Regions from separate parts of the Paenarthrobacter sp. YJN-D genome, predicted to be linked through region 1. Evidence: riboswitches for the same ligand, from Rfam matches in the RefSeq annotation. Region 1 holds a riboswitch; each other region holds the start of a gene.

Region 1 (9,425 bases):
TTCGAAGAGTCCGCCCTGGATGTCACTTTCCTCCACCCCACCAGCGATTCCTGGAAGACCGGCGATCGTGAGATCGTCTGCCTGATCGGCGCTGCTGCTGGAGCCGCAACCACCGGAACCCTCAAGGGCGCGGCCAAATAGGAGCCTCGGTGGCCGGGAGAACCTTCCGGCCACCGATGCGCCACCTCCCATTCATCCGTTCGTGTTCAGCTATGCCCGAGGCAGCTTTACCCCGGAGTAACTTCCGGGCATATCGCCCACTTCACAAGACAGCGGGCGTCGTCCACAGGGCCCCACAGGGCTCCCTAATGAAAGTTAGAGCGGATGCAACATCAATATTGGAAATCAGCTGCGGGAACGGTCCTGTCAGTCGGGTTGCTTGCAGCCCCGCTGACCGCGGCACCCGCGTTCGCGGCGGACGATCCGGCAGCACCCACCGGCACTTCGCCTGTGGTAATCACTGAGGCGTACCTCAGCGGCGGCAGTACCGGCGCCGCCTTCAAGAACAAGTTCGTGGAGCTCTACAACTCCTCGGACACTCCCGTCAGCCTGGCTGGATGGTCCCTGCAGTACAGATCAGCCACCGCCACTACGGCACCTACCGGCATCACTCCCTTGACGGGCAGCATCCCGGCCAAGGGCTACTACCTGGTTCAGGGAGCCACGAACAACGGCAGTTCCACGGCCCCGAACCTCCCCACGCCCGATGTGCAGGCAACCGGCACCCTGAATCCCAGCGGCACCACGGGAACCCTGGTCCTGGCCAAGCAAGCCAACGCGGTCTCACCGCTCCCTGCCGGCTCGGTCACCGGAAACCCCGCCATTGCCGACCTCCTTGGCTACGGCACCTCCAACACCTTCGAGACCGCCCCAGCCAGCGCACCTGCCAGCAACGCAGACGTCAAGAGCCTGAATCGAACCAACGGTGTGGACACCGACTCCAACGCCGCCGATTTCAGCCTCAGCACCACCATCACCCCGACAGGTTCCAACGGCGGAACCCCGCCCACGGACCCCGGTCCGCAGCCCGGCGTCAAGACCATCGCAGAGATCCAAGGCACCGGCACGGCAAGCCCGTTCGTAGGCAGCACCGTCACGACGCGCGGCAAGGTCACGGCCGTCTACGCAACCGGCGGATTCAACGGCTACTACGTCCAGACCCCCGGAACCGGCGGCGACGCCGGCGGGGCGGCCAGGACGGCGTCGGACGCTTTGTTCGTCTACTCGCCTACGACGGCGGCAACGGTACAGCCGGGTGACTACCTGGAACTCACCGGAGCGGTGAGCGAATTCGCCAACCAGACGCAGATCACGGTCGAAGCCGCAGGCTTGAAGAAGCTCAGCGAGGCTGCGCCCGAGGTCAAGTCCACCCCGTTCTCCCTGCCGGCCAATGAAGCCGCCCGTGAGAGCCTGGAGGGCATGCTCGTCGCTCCGCAGGGCGAGTTCACCGTCACGGACAACTACTCCCTCAACCAGTACGGCGAGGTCGGCCTGGCGGCCGGCACATCACCACTGGTGCAGCCGACGGCAGTGGCCACTTACGGTTCGCCGGAGTACGCCGCTGTGGTTGCCGATAACGCCCTGCGGGCCATCAAGCTCGACGACGGCGCGTCCACGAACTTCCTCAAGGACGCCACCACCAAGGCACAACAACTGCCCTACCTGAGCACCTCTGATCCGGTGCGGGTGGGATCGCCGGCACACTTCCGCACCGACGTGATCCTGGGCTACGGCAACAACTCCTGGAAATTCCAGCCACTGGCCGCGCTGACCCCGGCCAACGCGGACTCAGTCCAGCCTGCGTCGTTCACCTCCACCCGGCCCGACGGTCCGGCCAACGTTGGTGGAAACCTTAAACTGGCGTCCTTCAACGTGCTCAATTACTTCCCCACCACCGGTGACCAGCTGAGCGGCTGCGTCTTCTACACCGACCGCGAGGGCAACCCGATTACGGTCAAGGAAGGCTGCAACGCCCGCGGAGCCGCCAACGCGGAGAACTTCGAGCGCCAGCAGGCCAAGATCGTAGCAGCCATCACCAAGTCCGGCGCGGACGTCATATCCCTTGAAGAGATCGAGAACTCGGCACAGTTCGGCAAGAACCGCGACGATGCCCTGTCCAAGCTGGTTGACGCGCTCAACGTCAAGACTCCGGGTGTTTGGGACTACGTGCGGACTCCGGCCAACGCTCCCCCGCTGAGCGATGAGGACATGATCCGCACCGCGTTCATCTACAAGAAGGCCGCTGCCGAGCCCGTGGGCGAGTCCATCATCCACAACGACACCGTGGCCTTCGCAAGTGCCCGCAAACCGCTGGCACAGGTGTTCAAGCCTGTGGGCGCTGCCGACGACAAGAAGTTCATAGCAATCGTGAACCACTTCAAGTCCAAGGGTTCCGCGGCCACCCCGGACGATACCGACAAGGGCCAGGGTGCCTCCAATATCGCCCGCACCAAGCAGGCCGAATCGTTGCTCGCATTCTCCAAGGACCTGCAGGCTTCCAAGGGCACGGACAAGGTCTTCCTCATCGGTGACTTCAACGCCTACGCCAAGGAAGATCCCATCAGCGTCCTGACGGGCGCCGGCTACACCGACCTTGAGGCCGGCACCGGCAAACACTCCTACCTGTTCGGTGGCATGGTGGGTTCGCTCGACCACATCCTCGCTTCCCCGGCGGCTGCGGAAAAAGTCACCGGGACCGACATCTGGAACATCAACTCCGTAGAGTCCGTCGCGCTGGAATACAGCAGGTATAACAACAACGTGACCAACTACTACGCCGCGGACGAATTCCGGGCCAGCGACCACGACCCCGTGGTGGTTGGACTGAACCTGACTCCCGACGCGCCGGCCACCGTTGACCTGCAGTTCCTGGGCATCAACGACTTCCACGGCCGCATCGACACCAACACCGTGCTCTTCGCAGGAACCGTGGAGAAACTCCGTGCCGCTGCAGCACCGGGCGCAACGGCGTTCATCTCCGCTGGTGACAACATCGGCGCTTCCTTGTTCGCGTCGTCAGTGGCGAAGGACCAGCCCACCATCGATGTCCTCAACGCACTGGAGCTGCAGGCTTCCGCTGTGGGCAACCACGAGTTCGACGGCGGTTGGCAGGACTTGCACGAGCGAGTCATCGCGGGAGGAACCAACGCGAAGTTCGCCTACTTGGGTGCGAACGTCTACCAGAAAGGCACCACCACCCCGGTCCTGCCGGAGTACAAGGTACTGGACATGAACGGGATGCGCGTGGCTGTGATCGGCACCGTCACCCAGGAAGTTCCCTCCTTGGTAACTCCGGCCGGAATTGCCGATCTTGAGTTTGGGGACCCCGTGGAAGCCATCAACCGGGTGGCGGCAAAAATCAAGGCTGAGAACCTGGCAGACCTGATCATTGTGGAGAACCACGACGGCGCCGCTTCCGGTACGCCCGAAGGCGCCACTTTGGAACAGGAAGTCGCAGCAGGCGGACCGTTCGCCAAACTGGTCAACGAAACCACTCCTGACGTCGCTGCCATCTTCACCGGCCACACGCACAAGGAGTACGCCTGGGACGCACCGGTCCTGGACGCCAACGGCCAGCCCACAGGCAAGACCCGGCCGATCGTGCAGACCGGCAACTACGGCGAAAACGTGGGCAGCGTGACGCTCACGGTAGACACCGCAAGCAAGTCCGTCACTGCCTACAAGGCCGCTGTGGTGGACCGGACGACCGATACCGCCGAGAGCCTCGTGGCCAGCTACCCGCGGGTGGCGGCAGTGAAGACCATCGTGGACAAGGCCCTTGCCCATGCTGCCGAGATCGGCAACCAGCCGGTGGGTGCAGTGACCGCTGATATCACCACCGCTTTCACCCCGGACCCCGCCGGCGGGGCTCCCAAGCGTGACGACCGCGCGAGCGAGTCCACGCTGGGAAACCTGGTGGCGGACTCACTGGTGGACACGCTCAAGGCGCCTGAACTGGGCTCGGCGGAGATCGGCGTCGTAAATCCCGGCGGCCTGCGCAACGAGCTCTATTACGCACCGGACGGCACCATCACCTACGCCGAGGCCAACGCGGTGCTGCCGTTCGTGAACAACCTCTGGACTACGTCCCTGACCGGCACGCAGTTCAAGACACTTCTTGAACAGCAGTGGCAGACCAACCCGGACGGCACTGTTCCCAGCCGCCCGTACCAGCAGCTGGGTCTGTCCAAGAACGTCAACTACACCTACGACGCCGCCCGCCCTGCAGGTGACCGCATCACCGGCATCTGGGTAAACGGCGCCGTGATCGACCCCGCCAAGCTGTACAGGATCGGCACCTTCAGCTTCCTGGCAACCGGCGGTGACAACTTCCGGGTCTTCAAGGAAGGCAGCAACACCAAGGACACCGGCCTGGTGGACCGTGATGCGTGGATCAAGTACCTGCGCGAACACAACCCGGTGTCCCCGGACTTCGGGCGCCGTTCGGTTGCCGTCGCCAACTCGACGGCGGCCCAGGTGAAGTCCGGTGAGCCAATCACCCTGGCTGTTTCCAAGCTGAACCTGACGTCGATCGGCAGCCCGGCCAACGCCTCGCTGAACGCCGTCTTCGTGGACAGCAAGGGCGCCGCTGTGGCGCTCGGTTCCGTGCCGGTGACGGCAGGCGCGGCAACGGTGAACCTCAAGGTTCCCGCGGCGGCAGCTGCAGGTACCGGCACCCTGGTGCTGACCGCCGTCGAAAGTGGAACGGTGGTGAAGGCTCTGATCACTGTGGCGGACAGCGGACCGCAACCGCCCCAGTGCACCCCACCCACCAAGCCGTCCAAGTGGTACGACATCGCGGGCTGGCTGCGGTATGCCTTCGCCTGGTTGGACTACCAGAAGTGCTTGAGGGGCTGACCACTCCCGGCAAAAGCAACATAAGCAGGGCCCTTCACGCAGCCAGCGTGAAGGGCCCTGCTTATGCGTTCGGGAAGCCTACTTGGTGGCCGGCTCCGGCTCGGCCGTCCTCTCAGCATCCCGCTGCAATTCGGCCTGGAACGCCGCGTAGCGTGCCAGGTGCGCGGGCCGGCGCCGAAGGATGATCCACGCGACCCCCAGAATCACAAACCACACGGGGGTGGCGAGCAAGGCAATCAGGGTGTCCGGCTGGGTGGTAAGGGCCCACAGCACGAAAGCGAAGAACGCGAACACCACCCACACCATCACCACGCCACCGGGCATCTTGAACGCTGACGACTCGTGCAGGTGTGGCCGGCGCTTCCTGAAGGCAAGGTAGCTGGCCAGGATGATCGACCAAACGAACACGAAGCACACCGCGGACACTGTGGTCACCATGTCGAAGGCCTTGCCAACGTCCTGGCCGGCGTACATGAGCACGACGCCGGACAGCAGCAGGACGCAGGACAGGAACAGGGCGTTGCGGGGTACTTTGCGTCCGGAGAGGGCGCCAAACACCTTGGGCGCGTCGCCCTCCTGGGCGAGACCAAACACCATGCGGGACGTGGAATAGATGCCGGAGTTGGCAGAGGACATGGCCGATGTCAGCACCACGAGGTTGACGATGGTGGCCGCTGCGCCGAGGCCTGCCAGGGAAAACATCGCGATAAACGGGCTGTGGCCGGCGGCGAACTGCGTCCACGGAGTGACGGACATGAGGATGATGAGGGCACCGACGTAGAACAGCAGAACCCGGATGGGGATCGAGTTGATGGCCTTGGGGAGGTTCTTCTCCGGGTCCTTGGCTTCGGCAGCGGTGGTGCCCACCAGTTCGATGCCCACGAACGCGAACACGGCGATCTGGAAACCGGCCACGAAGCCCATGAACTCGTTCGGGAAGAAGCCGCCATGGCTCCACAGGTTGGAGAAACCGGCCGGACCGGCGTCGGACTCGAAGCCGCTGAAGATCATGAACAGGCCAACAATGATGAGCGCAGCGATAGCCACGATCTTGATGAGCGCGAACCAGAACTCCGTCTCACCGAAGGCCTTCACGGTGGCCAGGTTCAGGAGCAGGAGAATGCCGATGGTGATGAGTCCCGGAACCCACAAGGGCAGGGAAGGCCACAATTCCTTGGAATAGCCGGCGATGGCGATCACGTCGGCGATCCCGGTAATGACCCAGCAGAACCAGTAGGTCCAGCCGGTGAAGAACCCGGCCCAAGGGCCCAGGAGGTCAGCGGCGAAATCGCTGAAGGACTTGTAGTTCAGGTTGCTGAGGAGCAGTTCGCCCATGGCACGCATGACGAAGAACAGCATGAAGCCGATGATCATGTACACAAAAATGACGGATGGGCCGGCTGCGGAAATGGTCTTTCCCGAGCCCATGAAAAGGCCGGTGCCAATCGCTCCACCGATGGCTATGAGCTGGATGTGGCGGTTGCTGAGCTGGCGTTCGAGATGGGGTGAACCGGCACTCGCGGAAGGATGAATCGTCAAAGGAACTCCGTCGTTCAGGCGGCACAAGGTGCCGCATTGATTCGGGTTCCTCCCCGCTCTGTACGTGGACCTGAGAGTTTCCGCGGGCATGGGCCTGCTTGCACCTTCGGTGAGTCCGGTGTGGCCGGACTGCTTTCCAGAGTTGCCTCGCCGCGGCGGTACATGGGCCTGAGAGATTCCTGGGGAGGGTTTGCTCCTACGGCGCCTGACGGGATGTACCGGCAGGACTCTCCCGCCGCAGATCAAAAGCGCGCACACCCTTGCGGGTGATGCAGCTCACACAGTAACGAAGGCTGGCAGGCAACGCAAGCCTGTGACGGCTAGAGGCCCAGGATGCTGCGGGCGATCTCGTCAGCGTCGCGCAAGGTCCGCTGGCCGCTGGCATAGGCCCGCCCGGAGCGGGGACGGGCTTCGGCGGCAATGGCATTGCCCCACTGCGACGCGGACAACTGCAAGCCCAGAACGTACATGTTTTCCGTGATGGATCCGTTGGCGGCAATGGGACGGTAAGGGTGCGGCTCAACGTCCAGGCCGGTGGTTTGCATGGGCGTCCCCTCCACACTCATCATGATCTTGGTCCGCACCAGGCCGTCGGCCATGAGCTGCTCGAGCAGCGGAGAAATGTTGATGCCCACCCTGTTGGCGGGTGACATCGCTTCGATCAGGGTGCGTGCTTCAGCGGGTCCCTCGTGGACCCAGGGTGACGCCGCCCGGAACACTTTGGCGCCACGATCGACGCTGAACTTGGGGTCCGGTCCCACAAAACTCACGACGCCGGCACGCGCCAAGGCGGCCAGCTGCTCCGAACGCAGCGCAGGAGGTCCGCTGGCCAACCCTTCGACAAACGACTCGAACCAGCCGCGCAGCCCTGCCAGCCAGGACTCGTCGGTGATGCCGCCGTCGGCTACAACGGTCTTGAGGATGGCACGGCCGGTGTGGAGCGCGCCGATGGCCATCTTCACGGGGTCCGATTCGCCCAGCGCCGAACGCCGCGCGTCGTCGTCCAGGTACGCGGTGATCGCAGCATCCAGGTCACGCCGTGACGCGAACGTCCGGCCCGCCAACGGCGCCGCGAGCCCGCGCAGGTTCAAACGCCGTGATGCCGCCACATGCTTTTCAACCAGGACCTCCACGTCGCTTTCCCAGTTTGCCGTGGTGTGGGCATGCGGTTGGAGCGCGTCTTCGAGGTCGGCCAGGAACTGCGCCGGGTCCTTGATCGCGGCCGGCTGGGACCGGGCCAGCGTCGAATAATAGGCCCACAGCGCGTCCCGGTGCAGCAAGGGCCACAGGTCATGGTCGAAGCCGGGCTGGATGCCTGCGGCCCGGAACCGGTCCACTGCGTCCTCGGTCAGGTAGCGCATGGTGATGCTGCGCGGGTAATAGCCCTCCAAACCGGCCTTCGCCCGGTACGGCGTTCCCCTGCGTGACGCGGCGATGATCCTGGGCTCCCGGCCCGAGGCCCGGTACTCCAACACCCCGGCACCGGGAGTTCCGGCTTCAAGGAACTTGCCGCCGCGGCCTTCGGTCAGCTGGCCCATCACATCAAAGAAGTTCAAGCCCATGCCGCGGACAAGAACCGGCTCAGTGTCCGGCACAACCTGCCAGTCAACGTCGGCGGGCGGTGCCGGCGGGAAGTACAGCAGGCCCAACTCGTCAGCTGCGCGCTTGAATGATTTCTGCTCCGGATTCAGCCTTGACTCGATGTGCCCCAGAGCCAGCACCACCGAATCGACGGTGAGCGTGCCGCCGTCGGCCAGTTCGACGTCGAACATCCCGTCCACGGGCCGGGCCGCAACGGCGAGCGTTTCATGGAAGGTGACTTCCACGCCGTCGGGCTTCCGCTCCAGCAACCCGGCCAGGGTTTGGCGCAGGTACCGCCCGTACAGCGCACGGCTGGGGAAGTCGTGGGACTCGAGCGTGGCCAGCTCTGCCTTTTCGGCGTCGTTCAGCCCGGCACCGTCGCGACGCCGGGCCTCGCGCCACTGGTCGAAGGAACCACCCGCCAACGGTGCCGCCAATCCGGAATCCTCGGGGATGAGGGTGGGATAGAACGACTGGGTGTTCATCAGGTAGAGGCGCGACTGTTCCGGCTGCCACACGTGTCCGGAGCCGGCGGGGTACGGATCCACCACATGGATCTGCAGGGTGGCGCCTTCAGCTCTCTTCGCAGCCCAATTCGCGAGCAACCGTTCGAGGACACTGGTGCCCCGAGGGCCTGCCCCCACAAGGGCAACACGGTTGATTTGGGATTTAGCCACGCTCCAGCCTAACTTCTGCGTGACTTGCTTACCGTCGAAGTGTGTTGCTTGGATGGGGCGATGACCACCACAGAAGCTGATCCGTCGCCACTTTCCGGGAATGACACCGCGCCGGCCTCCGGACCGCGCCACGCGGCGGAGTCCGCACCTGAGCCCACGGATGAAAACGCCTGGCTTGAGGACATCCACGGCGAAGAGCAGTTGGCCTGGGTCAGGGAACAGAACGCCCGCACCGAGGAACTGCTCGAAGACGCCGATTACGCGGCGGTCGAGTCCGGCATCCTGGAAGTCCTGGACTCCACGGACCGGATCGCCATGGTCAACAAACGCGGCGATTTCTACTACAACTTCTGGAAGGACCAGGAGCACCCCAAGGGCCTTTGGCGCCGCACCACCTGGGAGAGCTACCTCACCGAGGATCCCGAGTGGGATGTACTGCTCGACGTCGATGCCCTTGCCGCTGCTGAAGGTGTTGAGTGGGTGTTCCACGGTGCCGGTTTCCTCCGTCCTTCGGACGGCGCGGAGTACCGCTTTGCCATGGTTTCGCTCTCCCCCGACGGGGGCGACGCCGACCGCCACCGCGAGTTCGACGTCGAAACGCGAACCTTCGTGGACCCGGCAGCAGGTGGCTTCGACATTCCCACAGCCAAAGGCAACATCAGCTGGTTGGATGCCGACACCCTTCTCGTGTCCAGCACAGCTGAAGGCTTGCCCGCCACGTCGTCCTCCTATGCACGGACCGGCGTCAAGCTTCGCCGCGGGCAGTCGCTA
Region 2 (9,425 bases), 1.9 Mb from region 1:
TGAGAACGGAGTAGTGCGCACGGGCGGCACGACGGCCGGTGCCCTTGAGGCCCACGAGCTTCTGGCCGATGGTGGATCCCACGCCGGCAGCCTTGATCGCGGCGAGTGCTTCCTTGCCAACAAAGTCGCTTTCCTTGGCCAGGGAAACTACCGGGCCCAGACCTGCGGCGTAGGCGTTCACGTGGCGGGAGAGTTCGTTGCCGTAGAGGGGCATTCCGGCTTCGAGGCGCAAGGAGTCCCGGGCGGCAAGGCCGGCGGGGATGAGTCCGTGGCCTTCGCCTGCTTCCAAGAGCGCTTCCCACAGACCGGGGGCGTCAACGTTCGGGATGTAGATCTCGAAGCCGTCTTCCCCGGTGTAACCCGTGCGGGCCAACAGCAAGTCCTGGGTGCCGCCGTCGAACGTGATGGAAACCTCCACCGCCGCGTAGTACTTCAGTTCCGTCACCAAGGAGCGCTGCTCGGCGGGTACCAGTTTCAGCAGGATCGCCTCGGCGTTTGGGCCCTGCACGGCAATCAGGGACGTCTCGGCGGAGGCGTCGTCAACCACGACGTCGAAGCCGGCTGACCGCTCCTTCAGTGCCGCCGCAACCACCTTGGCGTTGCCCGCATTGGGGACCACCAGGAAGTTATCGTCAGCGCGACGGTACGTGATGAGGTCGTCGATGATGCCGCCGTCGGCGTTGCAAATCAGCGAGTACTTGGCCTTGCCCACCGCAATCGCGGACAGCTTGCCCGCCAGGGCGTAGTCCAGGAACGCTGCGGCTTCGGGGCCGGTGACCCAGACTTCGCCCATATGGGAGAGGTCGAACAGGCCGGCTGCGTTGCGGACCGCGTGGTGCTCGGCGAGTTCGGACTCGTACTTGAGGGGCATCTGCCAGCCGCCGAAATCCGTGAAGGAAGCGCCGGCTTTTTTGTGCTGCTCATACAGGGCTGTGTAGTTCTCAGTCATCTCAGGAGTCCTTAGTTTTCGAAGTCCGTAAGGGGCGGGCAGGAGCACACCAGGTTGCGGTCGCCCGCGGCACCGTCGATGCGGCCAACCGGCGGGAAGTACTTGTCCTGCTTGAGGTGGTGGACCGGGAAAGCGGCCTGCTCACGCGGGTAGTCGCGGGCCCAATCGGAACTGACGACGGCGGCAGCCGTGTGCGGCGCGTTGCGCAGCGGCGACTTCTCAACAGTGAAATCACCGTTGGCCACCTGCTCGATTTCGGCACGGATGGCGATCATGGCTTCGATGAAGCGGTCGATCTCGGCCAGGTCCTCGGACTCGGTGGGTTCCACCATCAAGGTTCCCGCCACAGGGAAGGCCAGCGTGGGCGCGTGGAATCCGAAGTCGATGAGGCGCTTGGCTACGTCCTCGGCCGTGACGCCGGTCTTCGCGGTCAGCTCGCGGAGGTCCAGGATGCACTCGTGAGCCACAAGTCCGCCTTCACCTGTGTAGAGCACCGGGAAGTGCTCATCCAACCTGGAGGCAACATAGTTCGCGGCCAGCAGCGCGGACTTGGTTGCTTCGGTCAGACCCTGGCCGCCCATGAGCTTCACGTACGCCCAGGAGATCGGCAGGACGCCGGCGGAACCGTAGCGGGAGGCCGAAATCGCGACGCCGCCTTCGGCAGAATCACTGTTCGCGTCGCCGGGCATGAACGGTGCCAGGTGTGCCTTGGCTGCGACCGGGCCAACGCCCGGACCGCCACCGCCGTGCGGGATGCAGAAGGTCTTGTGCAGGTTCAGGTGCGAGACATCGCCACCGAACTTGCCCGGCTGGGCCAAGCCAACCAGCGCGTTGAGGTTGGCGCCGTCAACGTACACCTGGCCACCGGCGGCGTGGACCGCATCGCAGACTTCGCGGACGTCGGCGTCATACACACCGTGCGTGGACGGGTACGTGATCATGATGCAGGAGAGCGCGTCCTTGTTGGCCTCGATCTTGGCCTTCAGGTCGTCGTGGTCGATCGTGCCGTCGGATGCCGTCGCCACGACGACAACCTTCATGCCGGCCAGCACCGCGGAGGCAGCGTTCGTGCCGTGGGCCGAGGCCGGGATGAGGCAGACGTTGCGCTGCTCATCACCACGGGACAGGTGGTAGCCGCGGATCGCCAGGAGTCCGGCAAGCTCACCCTGGGAACCGGCGTTCGGCTGAATGGAGACCTGGTCGTAACCGGTGATCTCGGTGAGGTCGGCTTCCAGGTCTTCGATCAGTTCGCGCCAACCAGCCGTCTGGTGGTCCGGAGCGAACGGGTGGATCGAAGCGAACTCCGGCCAGGAAATGGCTTCCATCTCGGCCGTGGCGTTGAGCTTCATGGTGCACGAGCCCAGCGGGATCATGGTGCGGTCCAGCGCGAGGTCCCGATCGGACAGCTTGCGGATATAGCGCAACAGCTGCGTCTCGGAACGATGCGTGTTGAACACCGGGTGCTGCAGGAAATCAGAGGTGCGGACTACGGATTCGGGCAGTTCGAACCCGGAGGCGTCCCCCACCGGACCGGCACCAAAGGCGACGGCTACCGCGGAGAGGACTTCCGGCGTCGTGGTTTCATCAACCGAAACCCCCACGGTGTCGGCGTCGATGATCCGCAGGTTGATGCCGCGGGCTTCGGCGGCGGCGATGACCTTGTCTGCCTTGCCGGGGACGCGGACCGTGAGGGTGTCGAAGAAGGAGTCGGCAACGAGCTCGCGACCAGCCTTCTGCAGCGCAGTGGCAAGGGTGCGGGCGTGGCCGTGGACGGTTTCGGCGATCGCCTTCAGGCCTTCAGGGCCGTGGTAGACCGCGTACATGGAGGCCACGATGGCGAGCAAGGCCTGTGCCGTGCAGATGTTGGATGTGGCCTTTTCGCGGCGGATGTGCTGCTCGCGGGTCTGCAGCGCGAGGCGGTAGGCGGGGACGCCGGCGTTGTCCTTGGAGACGCCGACGATACGGCCCGGGAGCGTCCGCTCCATGCCTTCACGCACGGCCATGTAGGCCGCGTGCGGGCCGCCGAAGAACAGCGGAACACCGAAGCGCTGCGCAGTTCCGACGGCGACGTCGGCACCTTGTTCGCCCGGGGGTGTGATGAGGGTGAGCGCCAGCAAATCCGCGGCCACGGTGACCAGTGCGCCACGTTCCTTCGCATCGGAAATGACGGCGGAGTGGTCGAAAACCCGGCCCGAAGCACCGGGCTGCTGGAGGACGACGCCGTTGATGTCGCCGTCGGGCAGACCGGCGGAGAGGTCCGTGACCTCCACCTCGAAGCCCAGCGCCTCAGCGCGGCCCTTCACGATGGCGATGGTCTGCGGAAGGAGGTCGGCGTCCAGGACAGTCTTGCCATCCTTGGCCGTCTTGTTCTTGTTGGCGCGGCGCATCAGCAGCACGGCCTCGGCCACGGCGGTGGCTTCATCCAGCAGGGAAGCGTTCGCCACGGGAAGGCCGGTGAGATCCTGCACCATGGTCTGGAAGTTGAGGAGCGCTTCGAGGCGGCCCTGGGAAATTTCCGGCTGGTACGGCGTGTAGGCCGTGTACCACGCGGGAGCTTCCAGGATGTTGCGGCGGATGACCGGGGGCGTGACGGTGTCGTAGTAGCCCTGGCCGATCATCTGGACCGCGGTCTTGTTCTTGGATGCGAGCTTCCGCAGTTCGGCGAGGACCTGCACCTCGGTGAGGGCATCCTGCAGTTTCAAGGCCGTGTCCTGGCGGATGGAATCGGGGACGGCGACGTCCACCAGGCCGTCGACAGAGTCGTAGCCGATGGCCTTGAGCATGGTGTCAACATCGGCCTGGCGCCGGGCGCCGATGTGCCGGTCCGCGAAAGCGGTGGGGGTTGATTGAACAGTCAAGAGGAACTCCATGATTCAGGCGCCCACTGAGCGCCACGATGATGTGGGTTCCTCCCCGCTCTGTATTGGACCTGAGAGATTCCGCAGGAATGGTTGCCTGCTTGCACCGTCGGTGAGCCCGGTTACCCGAACTGCTTTCCAGAGTTGCCTAACCGCGGCGGTACATGGGCCTGAGAGATTCCTGGGGAGGATTTGCTCCTACGGCGCCTGACTGGATGTACCGGCAGGACTCTCCCGCCGCAGATCAAAAGCGTTGCGTCACGCGAGTGACACGCTTCACACCATAGCGTGGGGTTTCGCAAAAGTGCAAGCAAGCGGCCCCTACCCGTGCATGGCCTCGTGGATCTGAAGGGCGAACCAGAGCTGGGCCACCGTGGAGGTTTCACCCATGTCCAGGCCCGTCAGCTCACCGATTTTCCGGATCCGGTAGATGATGGTTTGCCGGTGCGTGAACAGGGTTGCCGCCGTCTTTTGCCAGGACCGCTGCGAGTCCAAATACGTCCGCAACGTGACAATGAGATCGCCTTCCTGGCTCTGCTCGTAGTCGAAAATCGGCCCAAGGAGCCGCCGGACCAACGCGGTCCCTTCCTCGAAACTGGTCAGGCCCAACCAGGACGGGCCCTGGGCATAACGGGCCAAACCCAGCTTGTTGGCCCGGGCGGAACCAAGCGCCCAGAGGGATTCCTGCAACGCGCGTTGGATATTCGCAACGGCTGCCGGCGCACTTATCCCGATCGCGGCATCCACACCGGCGCAATGCACCAGGACGTCGTCGGGCACGTCGGCAGGGACCACCACATGGAACCTGTTGTTCCGCTTCAACGACGCCGACGCAACCCCGTGCCGCCACAGTTCGATGTGCACGTTGGCCAGCCTGTCGCCGTCGTCCGCTTGAATCGAGGCGATCAGAAACCCAGCTGCCGGGACCCCGAAGGCCGCCAACCTGCTTTCCATCTCAGCCGCTCCCAGACGGCCGTCGAAGGCCTGAAGCAAGAACTCGCCCGCGGCCCGGTGCCGGCCTTCCAGCGACAGGACGATGCGCGAGAGCTGCAGTCCCAGCACGGTTGCGGCGTGCAGAAGTACGACGGCGTCCGGGTGCGGTTCGCTGTTGGGCAGCACCACCAAGAGCGCATTGGCATGGGTGGGAATATCCATGGTCAGCACATGCCTGCCCCGGATTCGGTGCCACTGGAAGTTCTTCCCGGCAGGGGTCACCTGCCCCGACGACGGCGCCCAGGCATCAGCGAGGAACTCCGGGAGTGCCTTCCCATCGGGGTGCCAGGGATGGAGGCAGCGGCGATCCACGACGAACAGGTCCGCGTCCAACTCGGTCGCCAGCCGCTGAACGAGGCTCTGCCAATGGTCCTCGGAGGCACCTGCGGTGCGGAGCAAATCATAGACGCGCGCCGTCTGCCGGAGCCGACGCGACTCTTCGAGCAGCGAGGACTCCGCAACCGACCTGGCGATGGCGATGAACGGCAAGGGATACGGAATATTGACCAGGGGCAAGGGGAGCCGATCGCACGCCGCCAGGAATTCCGCGGTCAGGGTCGGCGCGTGCATCTTCTCTCCGATGGCCAGGGCGCTGGCACCGCTGTCCATCAGAGCCTCCGCGAGCGCCACTTGCCCGTCTGCGTCGGCGGGAATCGAGAGACCATTGGTCATCATGAGTTCGCCGCCCGTGACCCACTCCCAGAGCCGGGGCAGGTCCGAGGTGTGAGCCCAGGTGATGCGGTTATCCATTCCTGCCGAGCCGGCCAGGATTGTCAGGCCCAGCTGCGGTTCGGCGACGAGTTCAGCGACGGTGATTGCCATGCCTTGGCCTCCCGGGGTGTGCCGGATGGTCGCCAGCACCGTTTAGACAAATGTATATGCAACTTAATCATTTGTAGTCGATCTACGGATAGTCGGAGTGACGCCGGTCACCCAAGAATTGAATGACTACTTCCCCGCTCCCCAAGAGCACTCACGAGAGAGGGTTGCAATGAGCGCAACAAGCAACCTCATTGACGATGCCCCACTGACCGCGTTCCACAAAAAGCTGACGTTCTTCGCCTCCGGCGGTCCGTTCATCGATGGCTACGCGTTGTCGATCATCGGCATCGCCCTGATCACAATGACCCCCGGACTGCAGCTGAGTACCGGGGAAATTGGACTGATCGGTGCCGCCAGCCTGGTAGGCATCTTCTTCGGCGGCGCCGTCTTCGGGTGGCTCACGGACAAGATCGGCCGCCACAAAATGTATATTGCCGACCTCATAGCGCTGGCCGTCTTCTCGCTGCTGAACGGCTTTGCCACTGAGGTCTGGCAAGTAGTCCTGTGCAGGTTCTTCCTGGGGATGGCCATCGGCGCCGACTACCCCATCGCCACGTCGCTCCTGGCAGAGTTCCTGCCCAAGAAGCACCGCGGCCGCCTGCTTGGGGCCACCTTTGTGGTCTGGGCTGTTGGCGCAGCGGTCGCCTACGCCGTCGGATTCCTGCTCCGCGACATGGGACCGGACGCTTGGCGCTGGATGGTCGCCAGCCCGGCGATCTTCGCCATCATCACCCTGCTGTGCCGGCTCGGGACACCTGAGTCGCCACGCTGGCTGCTGTCACGTGGTCGCCGTGAGGAGGCTGATGCAGTCATCAAGAAGGTCTACGGACAGCAGTATGGGCTGGCTGATATCGCTTCCGACAGCGAGGGACCGGCGAAGCAAGGCAGGTTCCTGGACATTTTCCGGGGCCAGTTCTGGAAGCGGACGTTGTTTGTTTCCATTTTCTGGACAGCCCAGGTGATCCCACTCTTTGCTGTGTACACCTTCGCCCCTGACCTTCTGGCATCCTTCGGAATGCACGGAGACGCCAACCTCTACGGAGGATCGTTCTTGATTTCCATGTTGTTTGTTGTCGGTGGCATCCCCGGACTGTGGCTGGTGGAAAGAATCGGCCGACGCCGGCTGCTTCTCTGGAGCTTCGGGGTCATCGTGGTGGCCTTGGCCATCCCGGCTTTCATTCCCGACGTCCAGGCCGCGCCGTTGTTCATCGCCTTGGCCGTATTCGCTTTGGCTTCCGGCGCCTCCAGCTTCCTCGAAGTCGTCTACCCCAACGAACTCTTTCCCACCGAAGTGCGGGCAACGGCAGTGGGTTTTGGTACCGCCATCAGCCGCATCGGATCTGCCGCCAGCACTTACCTGATGCCCATCGCAATAGTGAGCTTCGGCGCCGCCGGTTCCCTGCTCATCGGCGCCGTGATCTCCCTGGTCGGTTTGGTGGCGACCTTCCTGCTCGCGCCGGAAACGGCCAACAAATCCCTTTCAGAACTCACCTCCCGTAAGAATCCGGGCACCCCGGAGCCGAATAAAGTAACCGAAGGATCCCTGTCATGACCACTCACCAGCCCGTCGGACCAGTCGATGCCACCAAGGTTCCCCGCTTCGCAGGATTGGGTACCTTTGCCCGTCTGCCGCAGATTGACCGCGTCCCCGACTACGACATTGCCATTGTCGGCGTACCGTTCGACGGCGGTACCTCCTACCGCCCAGGGGCCCGGTTTGGTCCGGCCGCAGTCCGCGAAGCCTCCCGCCTCCTGCGCCCCGGTTACCACCCGGAGCTCGATGTGGAGCCAGTCAACGAAGTCCAGGTCGTGGATGCAGGGGATATCGCCTGCACTCCTTATGACATCGCCCGTGCCATCCGCGAGATCGAGGAGCAAGCCCGTCCGCTGATCAGCCAGGACAGGAAACTCATCTCCATCGGCGGCGACCACACCATCGCGCTCCCCATGTTGCAGGCGCTCAACAAAGTGCACGGACCAGTGGCGCTACTCCATTTCGATGCCCACCTGGACACCTGGGACACGTACTTCGACCAGCCGGTCACGCACGGAACAATCTTCCGGAGGGCGTTCGAGGAGGGCTTGCTGTTGGAAGACAAGTCGATGCATGTGGGTATCCGTGGTCCTGTGTATGACCGCAACGACTTCCTGCGCGACCACGAGTTCGGTTTCCAAATCATTCGCTGCTCGGACCTGGATGTCATAGGCGTCCCGGCGGCGATCGACCAGGTCAGGCAGCGGTTGGGCGACACCCCCGTCTACGTTTCCATCGACATCGACGTCCTGGACCCGTCCTACGCACCCGGCACCGGCACCCCGGAGATGGGTGGTCTGCATTCCCGGGAGCTCCTGGCACTGCTCCGCGGACTCAACGGCATCAACATCGTGGGCGCCGACGTCGTAGAAGTGGCACCGGCGTATGACCATGCCGACATCACCAGTGTTGCCGCAGCAACTGTGGTGTTTGACCTCTTGGCCCTGATGGTCAACCGGGGAAAGGGCGCCAGCGTGTCAGGCTTCGAACTCGAAGAAGCTACAGCCTGATCCTCAGGGGCGCCGTCCCGCACTGAGTGGGGGTCAAGTTTCCTCCCTGGTCACTTGACCCCCACTGGAAACACCGGAATGGTAGTTTGATTCCTGCTGAGGCAGACAACGCACCCAACCGGAGGACCATCCATGTTTAAGGGTTTCAAGGACTTCATACTTCGCGGAAACGTGATCGAACTGGCTATCGCTGTCGTTATCGGCAGTGCATTCACCGCACTCGTCGGAGCTTTCACCAACCACATCATCAACCCGGTGATCGCCGCCGCCGGCGGCATGAACGCCGAAGGCCTGGGCTTCAAGATCTGGGAAAACAACCCCGCTACCTTTGTCGATTTCGGCGCCGTGCTCACCGCACTCGTGACCTTTGTGATCACCGCAGCCGTGGTCTACTTCATCTTCGTGGCACCCATGAACAAGATCAACTCACTGGTCAAGGACCGCCTCTCCACCGAGGAGCCCGAGGAAGAGCCGCTTCCGGCCGACACCGCGCTGCTTGCCGAGATCCGCGACCTCTTGAAGGATGCGGCCGCCGCCCGCGGAAATGCCCGGGACTTGGACGACGACTCCATCCGCTAGGAAAGCCCGCCGCACATCCCTGTTGTTGCGGCCTTTCACGTTTGGACAAGTAGAGCCCGGCACTACCCCTGAGGGAGTGCCGGGCTCTACGTTTGTCCGCCCAGATACATGGGCCACTCACCGGGCATGACCGGCCGGCTACCCGGAAGTAGCCGGAACGTGACGCACCAGCAACGGGTTCGAAACAGGCGCGGGGCAGCATGGAACCATGAAGCGCAACCCGAGCAACCCCGTTACCGCGGACCTGCGGTGCGATGTCTGCGGCCAACTGCCCGAACCGCCCAAAGCCAGGCTGACCCTGGCCAACATCGCGGTCATGCTTCCCATTGAACTTCTGGTCCATGCGGCGGTGGTGGAAACCCATCTTCCCTATCTGGCCAAGGTCCTGCTGCTCACCGTGACCGCGACCGTCCTGGTGATCTGGGTCGCCGAGCCCTCCGCCGCGAAGGTCCTCAGGCGCTGGTTGCACGCCCCGGCACTCCGCCACCGGCACAAGCTGAACATGGCGCCTGCCCTGTGGCGGGCGCGGACCCTCGTGCTGGACCAACCCGGATCCCTGCAGAGGATTACCCAATCGCTCGCCCGCTTGGAGACCAACATCCTGAGCATCCATGTTCATCCGATGGGCGGCACCGGGCCTGACGGCAGCGTCATGGACGAGTTCGTCCTCTCCGCCCCGG
Region 3 (9,425 bases), 160 kb from region 1:
AGGCCAGGAAGGAACCGGTTGCCCCGGCGGAGACCCGCCAGGCATCGGAAGGGACACTCTGGACTTTCCTGGCACGCCGTCGCAGGGAACCTGTGGTTTACGAACCGAAGGTTGACCGCATCCACGAGAAGGTCTAGGCCCCGCCTGGACTGGAACGAGTAGAAGATCACGAAAAAGGCGCCGGTCTGCCGGCGCCTTTCCCGTGTGCCCGTCCACGCGCAGGCTAGTTGTTTCCGCCTGTTGAACCGAGGTACTCCAGAGCGGCTGTGACCAATGCTTCCGTTCCCTTGGCCAGCGTGGGCTGGATCAGGGGCGCGAAGTAGGGCGAGTGGTTCGAGGGAATATCTTCGGGGAGGCGCCCCGTCGTCGCCCATTCGCGGAACAGGGCAGGGTCGGCGCCGCCGAGGAACCAAAACACCAACGGCGCGTCGGCGCCCTTAGCCAAGGCTCCTACGTCTTCGCTTCCGGATACGGGCCCGGGGTCAATGACCTGTGCCTCGCCGAACCTGGCCTTGAAGGCCGCTGTAATCCTGCCTGCTGCCGACTCGTCGTTAACTGTCAGCGGGAAGTGCTCTTCGAAATGGATTTCCGGGTCCTTGGGAGCGCCGGATGCCGCTGATTCCCCTTGCACAATGCGCTCAATCGAACCGAGGATTTTGTCCCTGGTGGAATCGCTGAAGGTGCGGACACTGAGGCCGAGGGTTGCCGTCTCGGGGATGATGTTGTTCTTGGTGCCGGAGTGGATCTGTCCTACGGTGACCACGGCGGAGTCGCTGGCGGCGAGTTCACGCGACACGATGCCCTGCAGGCGGATGGTGGCAGCGGCGGCCATCACCACCGGATCAATGGTGGTTTCCGGGCGCGATCCGTGCCCGCCGCGGCCGTGCAAGGTGATGTTGAGGGAGTCTGCGGAGGCCATGGTGACGCCGGCCCGGACGCCGAACCATCCGGCGGGGAAGGGGGCCACATGCTGTCCGAGCACTACATCGGGCTTCGGCACGACGTCATAGAGGCCGTCGCCAACCATCGCCTGCGCACCGCCACCCCATTCCTCGGCGGGCTGGAACACGATGATCAGTGTGCCTTGCCACCGGTCACGTTGTCCGGCCAACGCTTCTGCTGCTCCCACGAGACAGCTGACATGGACATCGTGTCCGCACGCATGCATGACCGGAACATCGTTTCCGTCAGGGTCGACACCCATGGCAGTACTTGCGTAGTCCAGTCCCGTTGACTCCTTGACCGGGAGGGCGTCCATGTCGGCCCGGAGCATGACGACCGGCCCGGCTCCGTTCTCAAGGATGCCCACCACGCCGGTCTTGCCGATGTTGCGGTGGACGGTGAAGCCAAGATTCTCCAGGTGCCCGGCTGCGATCCCGGCGGTCCTGGTCTCCTGGAAGGACAGCTCCGGGTTGGCGTGCAGGTCCTTGTAAAGCTCTTCGAGGTCAATGGTCATGGGTTTACCCTTCGTTCGACGCCTTCGGTCCGGCCAGTGTATCCATCCGCTTTGTGCGAACCCTGTGTGTGCGAACCTGGCTGTCACGGCACACTTGATGGCATGACGAATTCCGAACCCGCCACCACGCAGCACTCCACGGTTGAGGACTGGACCGCAGCCCTGGCAGAGTCGAGCGGCTCGCCCGGGGGCGGCGCCGGCACCGGGGTGATGCTATCCATTGCGGCTGCCTTGACGTCAATGGTGGCCGGGTACACGGAAGCCGAGGGGCAGCAGCGTGACGAGCTTTCCGCTATCCATGCCAGGGCCCATGAACTCAGGGAAGCGGCTCTCCGGCTCGCGGACGAGGACGCATCTGCCTCCAACGCCTTCGGGGCTGCTTTCCGCCTCGACCCCGGACCGGAACGCGAAGAAGCCATCCACCAAGCCTCCGTGGACGCAGCCAAGGCCTCCGCCGTCCTGGGTGAACGGGCAATCGACGCCATTGAAGACCTCGGCTGGCTCGCTTCCCACGGGAACCCGGCCCTCGTCGCCGACGTCGTGGTGGGTTTCGGTGCGCTGCGGGCCGCCATAGCGGGGGCGAGGACCAACGTGAGCTTCGACCTCGCTTCCCTGACCTCCGCGGGGACTTCCCTCGAGGAGGTCAGGGAGCAGCAGCCCGGGCTGTGGACAACGGTCGGCCGGCTCAGCGACGCCCTGGAGCGAATCGACCAACTGACTGCCGGCGTCGACAAGAAGGCGGCACCCACGGAAGCGGTGTAGCTTCCCTTATTGCGCTCTGGGAACCTTGCGCAGTACGACGGCGGCCATCACTGCTGCTCCGGCCATCAGTACCAGCCCAATCGCCGCGGTGATGTGGACGCCGGAGTCGAAGGCTATCCGCGCGGCGGTGGTCAGTGCCTCCGACAACTGGGCGGGGAGCCCGGATGCCGCGTCAACCGCACCTGCCAGAGTCTCCCCGGACTTCCTCGCCGCCTCTGTGGGCACACCGTCGGGAATGACGAGGTTGTGCTGGTAGGACGCGGTGAGGATTGAACCGAGCACGGCTGTTCCCAGGAGGGAACCGAGTTCGTAACCGGTCTCGGAGATGGCCGAGGCCGCCCCTGATTTGTCTGCCGGCACGGACGCCAGGATGAGGTCGTTGGAGATGGTCTCCGCTGCACCCACGCCGACGGCCAGGACCGTCAGGGCTGACAGGAGGAACACCGGTCCGCTGCCGTGGTCACCCACGACGGCCACCAGGTAGCCTATGGCGCTCAGAGTCAGTCCGCCGGCCACCACGAATCCGGGCCGTACTTTCTTGACCAGCGGTACTACGAGCAGGCCGGCGATGACGGTGGCCAGGAGGGCCGGGATCATGGCGATGCCGGCTTCCATGGGGGACTGCCCTTCGACCAGTTGCAGGTGCTGGGCAAAGAAGTAGATGAACCCCGTCATGGAGAACAAGGACAAAACATTCGCCACGATGGCCGTGCTGAATACCTTGTTCTTGAACAGGGAAACATCCAGCATGGGGCTTTCGATCCTTTGCTGGCGGCGGACGAACAGAATGCCCATCACCAGGCCAAAGCCCATGAAAGCAGCAGCTGACGCACCGAAGCCGTGGACCGCGAATTCCTTGATGCCGTAAACGAAGGGCGCCATGGTGACCACGGACAGGACAATGCTGGACACATCCACCCGGCCGGGGTTGGCGTCCTTGGACTCGGGAATGAGTATCCGGCCAAAGGCAAGGAGCGGCAGAAGCAGGAATGCTGCTACCAGGAAGACGGCGCCCCACCAGAAGTGCTCCACCAGCCAGCCGCCGAAGATGGGACCGAGGGCTGCGCCGCCGGAGAATCCGGCAGCCCATACAGCGATCGCGAGCCGACGGCGGTTGGGGTCGATAAAGATGTTCCTGATCAAGGACAACGTTGATGGCATCAGCATGGCGCCGAAGACGCCGAGTGCAGCGCGTCCGGCAATAAGCCACTCCGCGGACGGAGCGAATGCCGTAGCAGCCGAAACCGCGGCGAAGCCTGTGCTGCCGATCAGAAGCAACCGGCGTCGTCCGATCCGGTCACCAAGGTTGCCCATGGAGACCAGGAGCGCAGCGAGCACCAGCGGGTAGGCGTCAACGATCCACAGGAGCTGTATGCCGCCCACGTCCAGGGAGCGGGCGATTTCCGGCAGGGCGAAAGTGAGCGCGGTGTTATCGACGGCCACCAGCAGCACCGGGAACATCAGCAGTGCCAAGGCCGTCCAGTCGCGCCACGGTGCAGCCGGGCCCGTCAAGGGGGCGGCGGAACGGGGTGCTTGGGTTGAGGACGGCGAGAACATGCCTCTTACTGTACCGTCCAGACGGTATAGTTACAAATTCAACCCCCGCAATTCTTTAGGGAATGATGTACACATGCCACGAAAACCAGTTGCCCGGGACGCCGTCCTGGATGCCTACGAATCCCTCCTGATCGAGGTAGGGGAGCGGGCCGCTACCCTGGATGCCGTCGCCAAGAGGGCCGGTGTCTCCAAGGGCGGGCTCCTGTATCACTTCCCCAACAAGGAAGCCCTGATCAGCGCCTTGCTGGAACGCCTGGACGAGTTGGCGCAGGAAGACATTGAGCAGATGAAGGCCGCGCCGGACGGTTCCGCCGCCTACTTCATCCGGTCCTCCCTCTGGGCCGACACCCCCATGGACAGGGCCTTCGTTGCCGCCACCAGGCTCGCTGAAGTAGCCCATGAGGAAACGCGGCGGCGCTTCGCAGGAATCCAGCAGCAGTGGCTTGATGTCCTGGCCGAAGACGTAGGACCGGAGATCGCCAAGGCCGTCAGCTACATGGGCGACGGCCTTTATTTCAACGCGATGTTCGAGGGCGGGCAGGGGGCCGGCAACGCCGGCCGGGAGGCCGACGTCGAAATCCTGCTGGGGGTCCTGGACCGCCTGCGGAAGTGACTGCTCATCCATTTGCCGCAGGGCCTTACACGTAGGACAATTAAGCCTTGTGGCGTGCCCAGCGTGGCGCCCACAGACAACTGAACATGCCTTTGATCTGCGGCGGGAGAGTCCTGCAGGCACGTGATGCAGGCGCCGTAGGAGCAAACCCTCCCCAGGAATCTCTCAGGCCCACGCACCGCCGCGGCGAGGCAACTCTGGAAAGCAGCAGGCACTCCACGCCATTGACGTGGGATGCTGTGCTCACCGACGGTGCAAGCGATTCGTTGTGCGGACAACACGCGGAAACTCTCAGGTCCAATACAGAGCGGGGAGGAACCCGAGCCGCTGTGGCGTACCCAAACGCCGCCCAAGTATTGGAGTTCCTTCGTGACGGTTAGTTCTGCCTCCACCACCTTCGTCGATCGGCATATCGGCGCCCGCCGCCAGGCCGACGTTGAGACCATGCTCAAGTCCGTTGGCTACGACTCTGTTGACTCGCTGGTCGACACTGCCGTTCCGAACGACATCCGCCAGGACGTCGCCCTCACCTTGCAGAACGCGCTGAGCGAAGTCGAGGTCCTGGCCGAGCTGCGCAAGCTCGCCTCCAAGAACAAGACCGCGGTCCAGATGATCGGCCAGGGCTACTACGACACCATCACGCCGCCGGTCATCCGCCGCAACATCCTTGAGTCCCCGGCCTGGTACACCGCTTACACCCCGTACCAGCCTGAAATTTCGCAGGGCCGCCTTGAAGCACTCCTGAATTTCCAGACCATGGTCCAGGACCTCGTTGGCCTGCCTATCGCCAACGCCTCGCTGCTTGACGAAGCAACCGCCGTGGCCGAGGCCGTCCTCATGATGCGCCGCGCCAACAAGAACAAGGCCGTGCAGGACGGCAAGACTGTGCTCGACGCAGACTGCCTCCCGCAGACCATCGCCATCGTCAAGGGCCGTGCTGAAGCCCTCGGCTTCGAGGTTGAGGTTGCCGATCTTTCAGCCGGCCTTCCGGAAGGTGCCATCAACGGCGTCGTCCTTCAGCAGCCCGGTGTTTCCGGCCGCGTCTTCGACCACTCCGCCGTCATTGCCGAGGCCAAGGAACGCGGCGCACTGGTCACCGTTGCCGCCGACCTCCTTTCCCTGACGCTCATCACCCCTCCGGGTGAGCAGGGCGCTGACATCGCCGTGGGTTCCGCCCAGCGCCTGGGTGTCCCGCTCTTCTTCGGCGGCCCGCACGCCGCCTACATGGCCGTCCAGAAGGGTCTCGAGCGTTCCATGCCGGGCCGTCTGGTGGGCGTCTCCAAGGACGACGCCGGTGTCCCCGCCTACCGTCTGGCCCTGCAGACCCGCGAGCAGCACATCCGCCGAGAGAAGGCCACGTCCAACATCTGCACCGCGCAGGCGCTGCTGGCCATCGTCGCTTCGATGTACGCCGTCTACCACGGCCCTGAAGGCCTGAAGGCGATCGCCGAGACCGCCCACAGCCACGCCCGCACGCTCGCAGCGTCCCTGAAGGCTGCCGGCGTCGAGGTCCTCCACGGTTCGTTCTTCGACACCATCACCGTCCGCGTCACGGGCAAGGCAGCAGAGATCGTCGCCGCCGCCGAGGCCAAGGGCATCAACCTGCGCGGCATCGATGCCGACACTGTTGGCATCTCCGTTGATGAGACGACTACGTCCGACATCGTCGGCAGCCTGCTCGATGTCTTTGGCGCTTCGGTCACCGATGCCGCCGAGGACTTTGCGCTGGAGGCTTCCGTTGAGCGCACCAGCGAGTTCATGCAGCACCCGGTGTTCAACACCCACCGCTCCGAAACCCAGCTCCTGCGCTACATCCGCAAGCTCTCTGACCGCGACCTCGCGCTGGACCGCACCATGATCCCGCTCGGTTCCTGCACCATGAAGCTCAACGCCACTGCCGAGATGGAAGCCATTTCGTGGCCGGAGTTCGCTTCGATCCACCCGTTCGCTCCGGATTCCCAGACCGAGGGCTGGCGTGAACTCATCAGCGACCTCGAAGCCCAGCTGACCGAGATCACCGGCTACGACCAAGTCTCCATCCAGCCGAACGCCGGTTCCCAGGGCGAGCTCGCGGGCCTGCTGGCCATCCGCGGCTACCACCTGTCCAATGGCGACGAGCAGCGCAACGTCTGCCTCATCCCGGCGTCCGCGCACGGCACGAACGCTGCCTCGGCAGTGCTGGCCGGCATGAAGGTCGTGGTGGTGGCCACCGCTCCTGATGGCACCATCGACCACGTTGACCTGAAGGCCAAGATCGAAGCCCACCGCGACGCCCTTTCGGCCATCATGATCACCTACCCGTCCACGCACGGCGTGTATGACGCCGACGTCCGCGAAGTCTGCGATGCCATCCACGAGGCCGGCGGCCAGGTGTACATCGACGGCGCCAACCTCAACGCACTTGTGGGATTGGCACAGCCGGGCAAGTTCGGCGGCGACGTCTCGCACCTGAACCTGCACAAGACCTTCTGCATCCCGCACGGCGGCGGCGGACCCGGCGTTGGCCCGGTTGCTGCCAAGGCACACCTCGCACCTTTCATGCCCGGTGACGCGGCATCCTGGACCGAAGGCAACGATGTCCCGATTTCGGCCTCCCGCTTCGGTTCGGCCGGTGTCCTCCCGATCTCCTGGGCGTACGTGAAGCTCATGGGCGGCCAGGGCCTCACCGAAGCCACCAAGTCCGCGCTGCTGGCCGCGAACTACATCGCATCGCGCCTCAACGAGCACTTCCCCGTGCTTTACACGGGTGAAGGCGGACTCGTGGCCCACGAGTGCATCCTGGACCTGCGTGAACTGACCGCGAAGACCGGCGTCACCGCTGAGGACGTGGCCAAGCGCCTCATCGACTTCGGCTTCCACGCCCCCACCCTGGCCTTCCCGGTTGCGGGTACCTTGATGGTGGAACCCACCGAATCCGAGGACCTGGCAGAGATCGACCGCTTCATCGAAGCCATGATCACCATCCGTGCCGAAATCGAGCAGGTGGCCACCGGCGACTTCACTGTTGAAAAGTCGCCGCTGCGCAACGCGCCGCACACGGCTGCCGCCGTCGTAAATTCCGCCTGGGACCGCGACTACCCGCGTGAGCAGGCCGCCTTCCCGGTCCACCACCTCAAGCAGGACAAGTACTTCCCACCGGTTGGCCGCATTGACGGTGCCGCGGGGGACCGCAACCTCGTGTGCTCCTGCCCGCCCCTCACGGACTTCGAAAACTAAGGACTCCTGACATGTCTGAGAACTACACCGCTCTGTACGAGCAACACAAAAAGGCCGGCGCTTCCTTCACGGACTTCGGCGGCTGGCAGATGCCCCTCAAGTACGAGTCCGAACTCGCCGAGCACCACGCGGTCCGCAACGCAGCCGGCCTGTTCGACCTCTCCCACATGGGCGAGGTCTGGGTCACCGGCCCCGAAGCCGCAGCCTTCCTGGACTACGCCCTGGTGGGCAAGATCTCGGCCATGGCGGACGGCAAGGCCAAGTACTCGCTGATCTGCCAGGAAGACGGCGGCATCATCGACGACCTCATTACCTATCGCCGTGGTGCCGACAAGTTCCTGGTGGTGCCGAACGCCGGCAACGCCAAGGTTGTGGCTGACGCTTTGCTTGAACGCGCCGCCGGTTTCGACGTCGTGGTTGACGACGCCTCCGCCGAGACGTCCCTGATTGCCGTGCAGGGTCCGCTCGCCGAAGCCATCCTGCTGCGCCTGGTTCCGGCCGACCAGCACGCGCTGGTCACCGGGCTCAAGTACTACGCCGCAGTTGAGGTGACCTTCCTGGTGGCAGGCAGCGGCCAGGACCTTCTCCTGGCACGCACCGGCTACACGGGCGAGGACGGTTTCGAGATCTTCGTACCCAACGAATCCGCTGCCGCGCTGTGGCAGGCAATTGCCGCCGTCGCCGAAGAAGGAGAACTGGTTCCGGCCGGCCTTGCCTCCCGCGATTCCCTGCGCCTGGAAGCCGGCATGCCGCTCTACGGCAACGAGCTCTCCCGTGAAGGCAACCCCTTCGCTGCAGGGCTCGGAGCCGTGGTGGCGCTGTCCAAGGAAGGTGACTTCGTTGGCAAGGACGCACTGGCTGCGTTGAAGGCCGACGGTGCCGGTTCCACCACGGGACGCAAGCTCGTGGGCCTCAAGGGCCTGGGGCGTCGCGCCGGACGCGGCCACTACCCGGTCCTCAAGGACGGCGCGGTAGTCGGCGAAGTGACCTCCGGCCAGCCCAGTCCGACCCTCGGGTACCCGGTAGCGTTGGCATATGTCGACGTCGAACACACCGAGCTTGGAACCGCGCTGGACATTGACCTGCGTGGCAAGAGCGAGCCGTTCGAAGTCGTCGCACTGCCTTTCTACAAGCGCCAAAAGTAGCGAGTTTTTGTACAGCTAATGACCCCATAGCCCAGCTATAAAGGCATTAGCTGTACAAAAACTCCACGTTTTTCATTTCGACCACGTAAAGGAAACAGAATGCCCAAAGTAGCGCCCGAACTTCAGTACTCCGACGAGCACGAGTGGGTCTCCCGCGGCGAGGGGAACTCGGTGTCCGTCGGGATCTCCGAGGTTGCCACCGACGCACTGGGTGACATTGTGTACGTTGACCTGCCCGAGGTCGGTTCGACTGTGACCGCAGGCGCGACCTGCGGCGAAGTTGAATCCACCAAGTCCGTCTCCGACCTGTACTCGCCCGTCACCGGCGAGGTCACGGAAATCAACGACGCCGTTGTTTCGGACCCGGCCCTGATCAACAACGACCCCTACGGCGCCGGCTGGCTCTTCAAGGTCGCTGCTGAGTCCGACGGCCCGCTGCTCTCGGCAGAGGAATACGCCTCCAAGAACGGCGGCGACCTCTCCTAAGGTCCGCGCTCCGGCACGGAACGAGCGTGCAGGGCGTAGCGTTTGTAGTAACTGAATAATTTGCGACGCCGGGTTGCCGCCTTTGGGGGCCATCCGGCGTCGTGCTTCGGTCGTCTTCCGCCACAAGCGGGGGAGGCCATCCGGCAGGACCATCTGCCGGACCGTTTCAAGCTGTATAAAAGGGATCCCG

What was found. A riboswitch is a leader RNA that binds a small molecule or an ion and turns the genes downstream of it on or off. The one in region 1 is predicted to bind glycine.
Region 2: another riboswitch for glycine. It lies ahead of gcvP (aminomethyl-transferring glycine dehydrogenase); the one in region 1 lies ahead of cycA (D-serine/D-alanine/glycine transporter).
Region 3: another riboswitch for glycine. It lies ahead of gcvP (aminomethyl-transferring glycine dehydrogenase); the one in region 1 lies ahead of cycA (D-serine/D-alanine/glycine transporter).

The regions. Positions count from the first base shown of each region.
Region 1 is NZ_CP053549.1:1,670,279-1,679,703, reverse strand. It holds gene HMI60_RS07965 (septum formation family protein) at 1-141, shown strand, start outside; gene HMI60_RS07960 (ExeM/NucH family extracellular endonuclease) at 325-4,857, shown strand; gene cycA (D-serine/D-alanine/glycine transporter) at 4,936-6,396, opposite strand; glycine riboswitch at 6,543-6,641, opposite strand; gene HMI60_RS07950 (FAD/NAD(P)-binding domain-containing protein) at 6,717-8,654, opposite strand; gene HMI60_RS07945 (prolyl oligopeptidase family protein) at 8,715-9,425, shown strand, end outside.
Region 2 is NZ_CP053549.1:4,132,342-4,141,766, forward strand. It holds gene gcvT (glycine cleavage system aminomethyltransferase GcvT) at 1-949, opposite strand, end outside; gene gcvP (aminomethyl-transferring glycine dehydrogenase) at 961-3,807, opposite strand; glycine riboswitch at 3,956-4,054, opposite strand; gene HMI60_RS19230 (PucR family transcriptional regulator) at 4,129-5,622, opposite strand; gene HMI60_RS19235 (MFS transporter) at 5,792-7,174, shown strand; gene speB (agmatinase) at 7,171-8,166, shown strand; gene mscL (large conductance mechanosensitive channel protein MscL) at 8,299-8,745, shown strand; gene HMI60_RS19250 (amino acid-binding protein) at 8,954-9,425, shown strand, end outside.
Region 3 is NZ_CP053549.1:1,829,554-1,838,978, forward strand. It holds gene HMI60_RS08675 (hypothetical protein) at 1-137, shown strand, start outside; gene HMI60_RS08680 (amidohydrolase) at 224-1,456, opposite strand; gene HMI60_RS08685 (cyclodeaminase/cyclohydrolase family protein) at 1,559-2,218, shown strand; gene HMI60_RS08690 (MFS transporter) at 2,225-3,775, opposite strand; gene HMI60_RS08695 (TetR/AcrR family transcriptional regulator) at 3,849-4,388, shown strand; glycine riboswitch at 4,482-4,579, shown strand; gene gcvP (aminomethyl-transferring glycine dehydrogenase) at 4,758-7,604, shown strand; gene gcvT (glycine cleavage system aminomethyltransferase GcvT) at 7,616-8,749, shown strand; gene gcvH (glycine cleavage system protein GcvH) at 8,849-9,235, shown strand.